DNA from 4 places in the Alcanivorax sp. IL2 genome. Region 2 is predicted to be linked to each of the others. Evidence: predicted binding sites of a transcription regulator. Region 2 holds the regulator's gene; each other region holds the start of a gene.

Region 1 (3,186 bases), 420 kb from region 2:
GTCCAGCAGATTGACGAAGTTGGTCCAGGTGCCCAGTTGGCTGTTCAGGGTGATGGGGTCGTCGCGCACTGCGTCGCGGGTGTAGATCCCCGGCGCCGTGGGCAGGAGTAACGCATCTACCTCCGCCAGCAGGGTGTCGGACTGGCGCTTGAGTTCGGCCAGCCGGTATTGGGCACGGAAACTGTCAACGGCGCTGAGTTGTGCGGCCGGTTCGAGGATGTCGCGAATGACCGGCAGTACTGCGTCCGGCTGCCTGTGCAGCAGGGCTTCGGTGACGGTGAAACGCTCGGCGACCCAGGGCCCCTGATAGAGCAGGGCGGCAGCATCCTGCAGCACCATGGTGTCCACGGTAACCAGTTCGGCAATGCGGCTGAGGCTTTCCAGTTGCTGTTCCCAGAGCGCTTTCGCCCGGGTATCACCGAACCAGGGCAGGTCCCTGGGGATGCCCAGTCGGGGGCGAGGCGGCAGCCTGGTGTTCTGGCGCGACGGTGCCTGGCGACAGTAGGCATCGGCGCTATCGAACTGGCCGATGATGCGGTAAACGCTCTGGGCGTCTTCTACGTTCAGCGCAAAGACGCTGACACAGTCCAGTGTTCGACAGGCTGGCACCACACCTTTGGTACTGGCGGCACCGCGGGTGGGTTTCAGGCCCACGGTATTGGTGAAGGCAGCGGGAATTCGCCCGGAGCCAGCGGTGTCGGTACCCAGGGAGAAAGGCACCAGCCCCAGGCTGACACTGACAGCGGAGCCGGAACTGGAGCCGCCGCTGAGGTAGTCGGGGTTGAAAGGGTTGGGTACCTCACCGTAAGGGGAGCGGGTGCCAACCAGGCCGGTGGCGAACTGATCCAGGTTGGTTTTGCCCACCACAATGGCGCCGGCCTCGCGCAGAAGTCTGACCACGGTGGCGTCTTCCTGCGGGATGTAGGCAAAGGCGGGGCAGGCGGCGGTGGTGGGAATGCCGGCCACATCGATATTGTCCTTCACCGCAAAAGGCACGCCGTATAAAGGCAGATCCGGGTCGGTCAGGGCATTGGCCTGGGCAAGCAGAGAGGACTCGTCCAGCAGGTGAATCCACAGGGCGCGCTCGCTGTCGTGCAGCAGTGTCGCCAGTTGTTTCATGGCCTGTACCGGGGTGAGGTCACCGCTGCGGTAGGCCGCCTGCCATTGTTGAAGAGTCCAGCCAATCATTCGTTAGCACACCTAGTTGTACACAAGTTGGTATGCGGACTTGTGCAAAGGCGGTGCCAAACGAATGGAAATAATTTAAGTGATTGTTTTTACAAAAATTAAATCTCTGAGGGCTGACGTTATCGGCGGGAGCCTTCAGGCTGGTATGCGCCACGCTGATGCAGCTGCGCTGTAAGAGTGCAAAAGGTTGCGTTGCGGTTTGGCACTGCTATTGCCGGCAACGATGGCGGGAAAAGGGCTGTGCTATTTCCGCTTTTGGCCGCGTTTTGACAGAGTTGATAAGGAAGTCGGATCCAACAGGAGGCGTGCATGTCTTCGCGAGCGCTGGTTGTGGAAGGAGGCGCCATGCGCGGTATTTTTGCCGCCGGGGTGCTGGATGCCTTTCTGGAAAATGAGTACCGGGAATTCGATTTTGCGGTGGGCGTGTCCGCCGGCTCTACCAATCTGATTGGTTACCTGGCCGGGGATCATGGGCGCAGTCGGCACATCATTACTGATCACGCCTGCCGGGCTGAGTTCATCAACTGGCAGCGTTTCATGAGCGGCGGTCATCTGTGTGACGTGCACTGGTTATGGCATCAATCCTTGCAGGATGTGCCGCTCAATCTGGGCCGGCACTGGCAGTCGCAGACGCCGTTATGGGTGGTCACCACCTCGGTGGAAGATGGAGCGCCTCGTTACCATCAGGCGACGCCGGATAACCTGAACGAGATCATGACGGCGTCCTGTTCCATTCCTTTTGCTTACCGGCAATTCCCCACGGTGAACGGGCATCCCATGACTGATGGCGGGCTGGGCGATTCCATTCCGGTGCGTTGGGCCTATGAGCAGGGCGCCAGGGATATCACCGTGGTGCTGTCGCGGCATCAGGGCTATCGCAAGAAACCCAGCGCGTTGACGCCGCTGCTGAAACCCTGGGTCAAGGATATGCCGGGTTTGTATGCGGGCATGCTCAAGCGCTCGCAAGCCTACAATGACGCGCTGGACTTTATTGATAATCCGCCGGCGGATTGTCGGGTAACCGTGATTGCGCCGGGCCGGGATTTTCCGGTGAGCCGGTTGACCACCAATGGGCAGAAGCTGGAGCAGGGCTATTGGCAAGGACATCAGGCGGCGTCGGTGGCATTGGGCCAGCAGCCATTGGAAGCGGTGGGTTAACTGGTGGGTTACGCCCTTCGGGCTAACCCACCCTACACCAGTCGGGTAAGGTCAGCGCAAGCGCGGCGCTTGCAACGCAGCCTGCGGTCTCGAACCCTGGCGGCTTTCCATTATCAATTATTCATTATCAATTTTTAATTGCCCTTCACAGCGCCAGGTCCAGGCTTCCAGCTCAATGCGTTGAATCCCGCGATGATGGTTATCCATCAGAAATACGCGCCGGTCTTTCAGGACTGCCCGGTTGCCGTCGGCTTTCCTGATGGCCTTGAACAGTTTCTTTTTGGCGTTGTTTTCGATCCAGGCGTCACTGAACAGCAGGCCCTGAAGTTTGCCGCCGGTTTCTATAGTAACGGTATCGCCGGCCCGGCAGTCGCTGGGTGCGTTTTCCAGAAGATAGACCTTGTCGGCCTGGCCGGCTGAGGCCAGTAATAACAGCGCGATACTGAGTAAGCTGCGCATAGTGTTTCCTTTTTTTGTTATTCGCCGCAGGCGCGGCGTGCTTTTTCCACGTTCTCCCGCAGGTGCTGCGGGTTGATGGTGCCGGCAATAATACTGCCGACGCCGGGGGTGCCAAGGATCTTGTTCATGCTTTCCTGCACCGGGTCCTTTCCCTGGTTGTGCAGGTGGCCGCTGGCAAAAGCTTTCTTGATCAGGATGCCCTTGTTCCGGGCGGCGGCGTGTTCGATCACCGGTAGCTCTTCATCATGGGCCAGGTTGTAGGTGACCATGGCCACGTCTGCCTGGTTGAGGGTGTCGATACCGCCGGCCACGGTCTTGCTGGACATGCCGGTGGCGCGGATCAGGCCGGCTTTTTTCAGATCGTTGAGGGCATCCAGGGTG
Region 2 (3,186 bases):
CATGAGCCATTTACGTGCCCACCACCTGGCAAAAAGCTACAAGGGTCGCCGGGTCATCGAAGATGTCTCCCTGGACGTGGAAGCCGGCCAGATCGTCGGCCTGCTCGGTCCCAATGGCGCCGGCAAGACCACCTGCTTCTACATGATTGTCGGACTGGTGGAAGCGGACGCCGGTCGGATCGACATCAACGAGGCGGATATCACCCATCTGCCCATGCATGGCCGCGCCCAGCGTGGCATCGGCTACTTGCCCCAGGAAGCCAGCATCTTCCGCCGCCTGACCGTGGAAGAGAACATCATGGCGATCCTGGAAACCCGCAAGGAGCTGAGCAAGGCGGAGCGTCACGAACGCATGGAAAGCCTGCTCAAGGAATTCCATATCACCCACATCCGTGATTCCCTGGGTATGAGCCTGTCCGGCGGTGAGCGGCGCCGGGCAGAAATCGCCCGCGGCCTGGCCACCGACCCGGATTTCATCCTGCTGGATGAACCCTTCGCCGGCGTGGACCCGATTTCCGTGAACGACATCAAGGGCATCATCCGCCATCTGAAAGAGCGCGGCATCGGCGTACTGATCACCGACCACAACGTGCGCGAAACCCTGGATATCTGCGACACCGCCTACATCGTCAGCGCCGGCCATATCATCGCCTCCGGCGATGCGGACACCATTCTTGGCAACCAGCAGGTGCGGGATGTGTATCTGGGGGCCGATTTCAGGCTGTAAAAGGCAGTAAATAGTTAATAGTGAACAGTTAACAGCTCGCGGCCGGGGCATGCACTATTTTTGAGCAAGCCGCCGCGCCCATAGCTTGTTCGCGACGGAAAGGCTTGAAACACAGAAAACCTGCCCCGCGCGCTGTTAACTATTAACTGTTCACTGTTAACTACCTTCCTCCTAGCACACAACCACCATTGGCACAAATATTGCTTGCCTTATGCATAGGCTGTTATTCTCAGGTTTTGGGGATGACACCAGTCTGAGCAGTATGAAGCCAAGCCTACAACTACAAATCGGCCAGCAGCTGACCATGACTCCGCAGCTGCAGCAGGCTATACGCCTCCTGCAGCTCTCCACGCTGGACCTGCGTCAAGAGATTCAGCAGGCCGTGGAAAGTAATCCGTTGCTGGAGCTGGCCGATGATTTCGGTGACGAATCCCTGCCTGACGCTGACGAGGAACGTCAGGACGACCAGGAGCTGGATACCGAGCGTGACGATGCCCTGGAAGAGTTCGTGGATGACGAACCCGGCATCGAAACGGAATGGGACGATGTTTATTCCGGCCAGACCAGCAGCGCCTCCAGCGCCCTCCCCGACGATGCCGACGACTGGCAGCAGCGCCATAGTGTGGCCGGCAATCTACAGGACCACCTGCTCTGGCAACTGAATCTGACCCCCATGAGCGATGTGGACCGCATTATCGCCATGACCATCATCGAATCCCTGGACGATCGCGGCTACCTGACCGTCACCGTGGACGACATCGTGGCGATGATGAACGCCCAGGATGACCTGCTCACCGAAGGTGACGAGCTGGAAGCCGATGAAGTCCTGGCTGTGCAGCACCGCCTGCAACAATTCGACCCGGTGGGAGTTGCCAGTCTGGATCTGGCCGACTGCCTGCGGGTGCAGCTGCGCCAACTGCCCACGGACACGCCCTTTCTGGACTATGCCCTGGCCCTGCTCGGGCATCTCGAGCTACTGGAAAAGCACGACTACGCCGCCCTGCGCCGGGTACTGCAGATCAGCGAAGAAAACCTGCTGGACGCCCTCTCGCTGCTACGCACCCTGGACCCGGCTCCCGGCGAACAGATTGGGGAAAGCCAGGTGGATTACGCGGTGCCGGACGTGATCGTACGCCAGCACCAGGGGCGCTGGCAGGTCAGCCTGAACGAGGAGGTGCTGCCCAAGGTCAATTTGCAGCAGCAGTACGCCTCCATGGCCCGCAAGGCCGGTGGCGAGGATGGCCAGTACCTGCGCAACTGCGTGCAAGAAGCCAAGTGGTTCATCAAGAGCCTGCAAAGCCGCCACGACACCCTGCTGAAGGTGGCAACCCGCATCGTTGACGTTCAGCAGGACTTCTTCGACTATGGGGAAGAGGCCATGAAACCCCTGGTTCTGGCCGACATTGCCGACGCCGTCGAGATGCACGAATCGACCATCAGTCGGGTCACCAACCAGAAATACATGATGACACCCCGCGGCGTCTTTGAGTTGAAGTATTTCTTCTCCAGCCACGTGGGAACAGACGGCGGCGGTGAGTGTTCCTCCACCGCTATTCGTGCCATTATTAAGAAGCTGGTCGCTGCCGAGAATCCCCGCAAACCGCTCAGCGACAACAAGCTTGCAAGCTTGCTGAATGAGCAGGGAATCAATGTAGCGCGCCGGACAGTCGCCAAGTACCGTGAGGCGATGAGAATACCGTCATCCAGCGCCCGCAAGCGTTTGGTGTAGGCGCCGGGACGGCCCAACGAGCAGGTAAAGGAGCCAGCCATGCAAATTAATATCAGCGGTCATCACCTGGAAATTACCGATGCTTTGCGAGCCTACGTAGGAGACAAATTCTCCCGTCTTGAACGGCATTTCGACCAGATTACCAGTGTCCAGGTGATCCTTTCCCCGGAACCCAAGACCCACAAGGCGGAATCCACTATCCATATTTCCGGGGCCGACGTCTTCGCCACCGCTGAAGCAGTCGACATGTACGCTGCCATCGACAAGCTGACGGACAAGCTCGACCGCCAGATCCTCAAACACAAGGAAAAGGCCGTCAGCCACAAGCACGGCGGCCACTGAACCCAAAGCGACAATTATGCGAGTTCGCGAACTACTCACCGAAGCACGCACCCATAGCGAGGTGCAGGCCAGCAGCAAGAAACAGCTGCTGGACCAGGTTGCGCAGCTGGCCGCGGCCGGCTGCGACAGCCTCAACGAACAGGAGGTCTTCGACGCCCTGGTAGCCCGGGAAAAGCTGGGCTCCACGGGCATCGGTGAAGGCATCGCCATTCCTCACTGTCGTCTTGGTCACTGCCAGCAACCCATCGGGCTGCTGCTGAAACTCTCTACCCCCATCGATTTTGACGCCGTTGACGGTCGCCCGGTAGATCTGGTTTTTGTACTGCTGGTTCCCCAGGAAAACCCGGAACAGCACCTGAAAACCCTCAGCCACCTGGCGTCCCTGTTC
Region 3 (3,186 bases), 1.5 Mb from region 2:
GCTGCTGTTTGCAGCCATGCCGTTGTTAGTCCGCCAGCAGGCCGTGAACCGGCTCTAAAACCGCACCTTCCCCAACGGCACCAACAACACCGCCGCCCCAATCAACGCCACTGCCGCCCCCAGCAACCCGGGCGCAAAACTCCCGCTGCTTTCCAGTAACCGCGCCGTCACCACCGGCCCCAGTATCTGCCCGACCCCATAGCAGGCCGTCAATGCGCCCAGGGCGGCGCTGGCGGCGTGGGGGGCCAGTTGGCGGCCGCAGTACATGCTCAGGGCGACCACGGCGGTGAAGGTGCCGCCCACCAGCAGGCCGCTGATGACCAGCCCGGTGAGGCCGGGTAGCCAGGCGGGGGCGCTGACGCCCAGGGCCTGAACCACCAGTGCGGTCATAAGTGCGTTGCGTTCGCTGGTGTGGCTGGCGAGTTTGCCCCACAGCAGGTTGGCGGGCACGGCGGCCAGGCCCACGGCCAGCCAGGTATAGAAGGCGGCGCTGTCCAGGCCCGGCAATTGCGCTTTGGCGATCACCGGCAGGTAGGTGGTGCTGGTGATGTAGCCGAAGCCGGCCAAGGTGTAGCTGGCGATCAGAAAGCCCAGGGCGGAGCGGTTCACCGGCGCCCGTTCGTGCTGACTGTGTTTGGCGTGGGGCAGGGCGGGGATGCGGCGCAGCAGTGGTAGCAGGACCAGGGCCAGGGCGCCACAGGCCAGCCACATGGTGGCGTAGCTGCCGTGCAGGGTTTCAATAAAAGCAACGGTGAGGGCGGCGATACTGATGCCCAGGCCGATGCCGGCATAGTGAATATTGCCGAGCCGGGCCCGCAGATGATTGGGCATGGCGCCCAGCACCAGGGCGGAACCGTTGACCATGATGATGGCGCTGGCTACCCCGGCCAGGAACCGGTTGATAGCCCAGGGCGTGAAGGTGGTGCTCAGGCCCATGAGCAGGCTGGTGACTACGCTCACCCACAGTGCCAGCCAGAACGCTGTGCGGGCCCGGTGGGCGGGTACCGCCATGGCGAGCATGGCGCCGGCCAGGTAGCCCCCATAGTTGATCGCCGCCAGGTAGCCGCCGCTGATGGCGGTGAGGGTGCTTTCCGCAATCATGTCGGGCAGGGCCGGGGTGAACAGGAAGCGGCCAATGCCCAGGGCAATCACCAGGCTGAAGGCGCCGGCTATGGCGGTGAGCAGGTGATCTCTTTCGGTGGTCGTCACGCAGTGTCTCGCAGGTAATCAAATGGGAAGGCGCACTCGGGAAAACCAATACAGGGCGACGTGCCGGGTCTCTCCGGTAATCCAGCGCGCAGCCTAACAGGCCATGGCGTCGTCGGCTTTATCATTCGAATGATGTTCATCATTCACCGCAGTGATAAATGCGGCTTTGGTCGCAAAGGCTCCCAAGCAGTGCGTGGTTTTTTCACCAGGTCGGGGCAAAACCCGGGGTTTGCGGCACGAAAGTGATGTTGCAGCAAAAGCGTGATGCATTTTGGTGAGGCGGGACTGACTCACAACGGTGCCGGCTGGGCAATAAGCGGGCGCTGAAGCCGGCCCGGCTTGCACCCGGTATCGGTAACGTCATGAAAAATCAGCCTTTTCAAAACTGGCACAGCATTTGCCTTATGACAGGGTAAGCACAACCACTGCGTTGTGCGCGAGATAACCATCTGTGTGGTCAACGGCGACCACACTCCGATGCGAGCAAAGGCGCTCAAAGATTCCTGCCAATGGTGGCGGGACGCTTTGAGCGCTTTTTTTATGCCCGAAAAAAACGGGCAGAAGAGGGAAGGATGATGAAAGGTTTCAAGAAAACATTCTGTGGTGTGTTGGCCGCGATGACACTGGGCCTGTCGGCAACGTCCGTGGCGGATGATGCGGTGGGCTGGCCGGAAAAGGCCGACCTCAAGTTCGGTTTTATCAAGCTGACGGATATGGCGCCGCTGGCCATTGCCTACGAGAAAGGCTACTTCGAGGAAGAAGGCCTGTTCGTGACCCTGGAAGCCCAGGCCAACTGGAAGGTGCTGCTGGACCGGGTGATTGATGGTCAGCTGGATGGCGCTCACATGCTGGCCGGCCAGCCGTTGGGGGCGACCATCGGGTATGGCACCGAAGCCCATATCATTACCGCCTTCAGCATGGATCTGAACGGTAACGGCATTACCGTTTCCAACTCCGTCTGGGAAGAAATGAAAAAGCATATTCCCAGCAAGGATGGCAAACCGGTGCATCCCATCAAGGCCGACACCCTTAAGCCGGTGGTGGAGCAATACAAGGACGCCGGCAAGTCTTTCAAGATGGGCATGGTGTTTCCGGTGTCCACCCATAACTACGAGCTGCGTTACTGGCTCGCCGCCGGTGGCCTGAACCCGGGCTACTACGCGCCGCACAAGGGCGATACCAGCGGCCAGTTGCAGGCAGACGTGTTGCTGTCAGTGACACCGCCGCCGCAAATGCCCGCCACCCTGGAAGCCGGCACCATTCATGGCTACTGCGTGGGTGAGCCCTGGAACCAGCAAGCCGTGTTCAAGGGCATCGGTGTGCCGGTGATTACCGATTACGAAATCTGGAAAAACAATCCGGAAAAAGTCTTCGGGGTCAGCAAGGCCTGGGCGGAGGAATATCCCAACACCCACATCCGTGTGGTCAAGGCGATGATCCGCGCCGCCAAGTGGCTGGACGAAAACAACAACGCCAACCGCCCGGAAGCAGTGAAGATCCTGTCCCGCCCCAACTATGTGGGCGCCGACTATGACGTGATCGCCAACTCCATGACCGGCACCTTCGAGTACGAGAAAGGCGACAAGCGGGAGATTCCGGACTTCAACGTGTTTTTCCGTCACAACGCCACCTATCCCTACTACTCCGATGCCATCTGGTACCTGACGCAAATGCGTCGCTGGGGACAGATCAGCGAGAGCAAGCCGGACAGCTGGTACATGGATATCGCGAAAAAAGTGTATCGCCCGGACATCTACACCCAGGCGGCCAAGTCACTGATTGCCGAAGGCAAGATGAGCGCCGATGAATTCCCGGACTTCGCCAGCGAAGATGGCTTCAAGCCGCCGCAGAGCGAGTTCATCGACAACGTCACCTATGACGGCCGCAAGCCCAACGAGTACCTGAGCAAGTTCCCCATCGGCCTGAAAGACGGCGACACCCTGTAACCGGGGACCCGAGAGGAAGGAGACAACCATG
Region 4 (3,186 bases), 720 kb from region 2:
CCTGCCCTTCCAGGCCATGGCGGCGAATATTGTCTTCGCATACCGCCAGCGCCTCTTCACTGATATCGCTGCCGTCCACCCTCGCCTGCTCAAACGCGTAGGCACAGGCAATGGCAATACAGCCGCTGCCAGTACACAGATCCAGCACCGCATGGACCTGCCCAGGCTCCACCCAGGGAGTGAAGGATTGCTCGATCAGCTCCGCCAACGGCGAGCGTGGAATCAGGACGCGCTCGTCCACGTAAAAAGGTAGCCCGCAGAACCAGGCTTCATGGGTCAGATAAGGCACTGGCACCCGATCGTTCACCCGCCGACACAGCAGGTCCAGGTAGTCACTGACTTCAGAGGGCAACAAACGGGCATCGAGAATGCGGGGATCGCTATTCAGCGGTAGTGACAAGGTGTGCATCAACAAGGCCAGCGCCTCGTCCCAGGGATCATCATTGCCGTGGCCAAAGAAAACCTCGCCGGCACGCAGGGCACTCTCACCAAAACGCAGGCAATCCCTGACTGTCTGCAGGGCAATAACGGCTTCTTTATGTTGTTGCGGGCTAATCACGGCATCCTCCTCGAGCAGGCGGCGAAGATTAGCATAGAATCCGCCATGAAAGCCTGCCAGACGGTAACTTGTTGGCCAGGAGACAGGTATGCTCGTTATCCTGGAAATGGTGTCAGTTAGCCGCAATATCGACATGACAGAATCAAGTGCCATCATTTCAGCGACAACAGGATTGCGTATAAACTGCGGGCTACCCTGAATGCCCCGGCAGCACTCACAGAGCATAAAGGCGCAGCCTGCAGCGCACGCTGAGAACACAAGAGGCTTGCCAACAGCCCGAGATGAAAGGTTAAGCATGACTGCAGCTACGGTGTCACAAGACGGCCCCTTCACCCTGGTGGATCTGAAAAACGGCACCCTGGTGGACATGCGTGTGGAATTGTCGATCTATCGCCAGCGACTGACCCTGTTCAACATGAATCGTCAGCGCAAACAGCTTGCGATCTATGTAGGTCGCATCTGCGGGCTGGACTTTACCGCTGCCCGGTACGCCTGCGGTGAAGACTTCGAGCAGATTACTGAGGCCAAGGTATTGGTGCTGGAAAGTGTCCTCAACCGTACCTTTGCCAACATGATGCTGTCCCTGAACAAACCACAATTCCCGGTCTACGTGTGTGGCAGCCTGGCACAGGCCAAGGCATGCCTGCAGGAAAATCACCCCCGGGAGGAACAGTGAGCGCGATCTGGTTACTGAAAACCGAACCCGACACCTTTTCCATTGATGACCTGCGTGCCTGCACTGACGGCACCAGCGGCTGGGACGGCGTGCGCAATTACCAGGCGCGCAATCGTCTGCGCGACGAGATGCACGAAGGTGATTGCGTGCTGATCTATCACTCCAGTTGCGCGCAACCGGCCATTGTCGGCGAAGCCTGCGTGGTCAGTGCCCCCTACCCGGACCCCAGCCAGTTTGAAGAAGACTCAGCCGGGTTCGACAAGCGCAGCAGCCGCGAACAACCACGCTGGTATCAGGTGGATATCCGTTATCTGTGTACCTATCCGCAACCCCTGTCGCTGAAAACCCTTCGTCAGTACGCTGAATTTGCTGATATGGAACTGGTTGTTCGCCCTCGCCTGTCGGTACAGAAAGTCACCGAACGTCAGTTTCAGCGAGTCCAGCAGCTCTGTATGCCGGAAAACATCAGCGCCTGACAGGCAAGCGAACCAGTGCGGTGCACAGTGCCGCACCATTGCAAGACTTCGCCCCAAAACCGCGCAGGCAGATACGAAAAAAGCACGACATCACCGCGGATACCCTCTCTCACCGGCTTGGCACAACGGTTGCAATTGCCTCTTCGTCACTACTCACGAATGGGGTTCATACCATGCCACAGCGCCGCTTACCCTGGTTTGCCTTACTGCTTCTCCCCGGCCTGGCCAGGGCGGATTCGCTCAGTGCCGTTGATACGGTCTGGATTGCCGTGGCTGCCGCCCTGGTGTTCTTCATGCAAGCGGGCTTCGCCCTGCTGGAAAGTGGCATGAGCCGCGCCAAGAATGCACTTAACGTGGTGATGAAAAACTACATGGACTTGTGCGTGGGCACCCTGGTGTTCTGGGCTGTGGGGTTTGGCGTGATGTTCGGCACCAGTAGCACCGGCTGGTTTGGTGAAGACCAGTTCATGCTCAGCCACGCCGACGGCAGCACCTGGGCCATGCTGCTGTTCCAGATCATGTTTGCTGCCACCGCCGCTACCATCGCCTCCGGCGCCATGGCAGAACGCACCCGTTACGTTGGCTACCTGTGCGGGGCCATTGTCATTACCGGGCTGATCTATCCGCTCTACGGCCACTGGGCCTGGAACAGTGAGGGTTGGCTGGCCAAACTCGGCTTTATTGATTTTGCCGGTTCTACGGTGGTGCACAGCATCGGCGGCTGGTGCGCCCTGGCCGGCGTGTTGGTGGTTGGCCCACGACTGGGCCGCTTTGACCGTCACGGCCAGCCCCGTACCATCCCGGGGCATAACCTGTCCTACGTGGCCCTGGGTGGTTTTATCCTCTGGTTCGGCTGGTTCGGTTTCAATGGCGGCTCCACCCTGGCTGCCAGCGTGGATATTGCCAAGGTGAACCTGAATACCCAACTTGCCGCCGCCGCCGGCGCGGTGGGCAGCGTGATCTACCGCATGGTCAGCCGCCGACCGATTCTGTTGACGGAAACCGTTAACGGCAGCCTGGCTGGTCTGGTGGCAGTCACCGCCGGCTGCGCCGTGATGACCCCTGGCTTTGCTGTCCTCACCGGCCTGGTCGCCGGCGCGCTGGCAGCTTTCGGGGCGAGAATGTTGCTGGCGTTGCGTCTCGATGATGTGGTCGGCGCGGTGCCGGTACATGCCTTCGCCGGTGCCTGGGGCACCCTGGCCGCTGGCCTGTTCTATGATGGCGACCTGTTCAACCCGGAACGGATTACCGTGCAGCTGCTGGGCATCGTGGTGGCATTTGGCTGGGCCTTCTTCACTGCCCTGGTGATGTACATGCTGGTGTCGCTACTCACTGGCCTGCGGGCACCGGCCCTGCATGAACAACGTGGCCTGGACCTGAGCGAACATGCGGAAAGCGGCTATCCGGAGTTCCCCCAGAACACGCTCTACAACAGTGAACTGACCCGCTCGGCGGAGTCTCGTCCATGAGCCAGG

Evidence for each region. Region 2 encodes sigma-54, which starts transcription at its own class of promoters, with help from an activator protein. Its sites were predicted from a motif close to TGGCACNNNNNTTGCTNT; they were not measured.
Region 1: the regulator sigma-54 is predicted to act here: its motif matches at 1,230-1,247, upstream of atzF (allophanate hydrolase).
Region 3: the regulator sigma-54 is predicted to act here: its motif matches at 1,596-1,613, upstream of ACMG4N_RS08695 (CmpA/NrtA family ABC transporter substrate-binding protein).
Region 4: the regulator sigma-54 is predicted to act here: its motif matches at 1,830-1,847, upstream of ACMG4N_RS12160 (ammonium transporter).

Annotation. Positions count from the first base shown of each region.
Region 1 is NZ_CP179932.1:177,581-180,766, reverse strand. Features, by position in the region: gene atzF (allophanate hydrolase) at 1-1,188, opposite strand, end outside; gene ACMG4N_RS00790 (patatin-like phospholipase family protein) at 1,498-2,346, shown strand; gene ACMG4N_RS00785 (hypothetical protein) at 2,464-2,805, opposite strand; gene ACMG4N_RS00780 (aldo/keto reductase) at 2,823-3,186, opposite strand, start outside.
Region 2 is NZ_CP179932.1:3,339,170-3,342,355, forward strand. Features, by position in the region: gene lptA (lipopolysaccharide transport periplasmic protein LptA) at 1-5, shown strand, start outside; gene lptB (LPS export ABC transporter ATP-binding protein) at 2-727, shown strand; gene ACMG4N_RS15370 (RNA polymerase factor sigma-54) at 990-2,456, shown strand; gene hpf (ribosome hibernation-promoting factor, HPF/YfiA family) at 2,496-2,798, shown strand; gene ptsN (PTS IIA-like nitrogen regulatory protein PtsN) at 2,815-3,186, shown strand, end outside.
Region 3 is NZ_CP179932.1:1,857,507-1,860,692, forward strand. Features, by position in the region: gene ACMG4N_RS08685 (hypothetical protein) at 1-58, shown strand, start outside; gene ACMG4N_RS08690 (YbfB/YjiJ family MFS transporter) at 55-1,209, opposite strand; gene ACMG4N_RS08695 (CmpA/NrtA family ABC transporter substrate-binding protein) at 1,827-3,155, shown strand; gene ACMG4N_RS08700 (ABC transporter permease) at 3,184-3,186, shown strand, end outside.
Region 4 is NZ_CP179932.1:2,617,378-2,620,563, forward strand. Features, by position in the region: gene prmB (50S ribosomal protein L3 N(5)-glutamine methyltransferase) at 1-559, opposite strand, end outside; gene ACMG4N_RS12150 (hypothetical protein) at 855-1,235, shown strand; gene ACMG4N_RS12155 (EVE domain-containing protein) at 1,232-1,711, shown strand; gene ACMG4N_RS12160 (ammonium transporter) at 1,885-3,180, shown strand; gene ACMG4N_RS12165 (hypothetical protein) at 3,177-3,186, shown strand, end outside.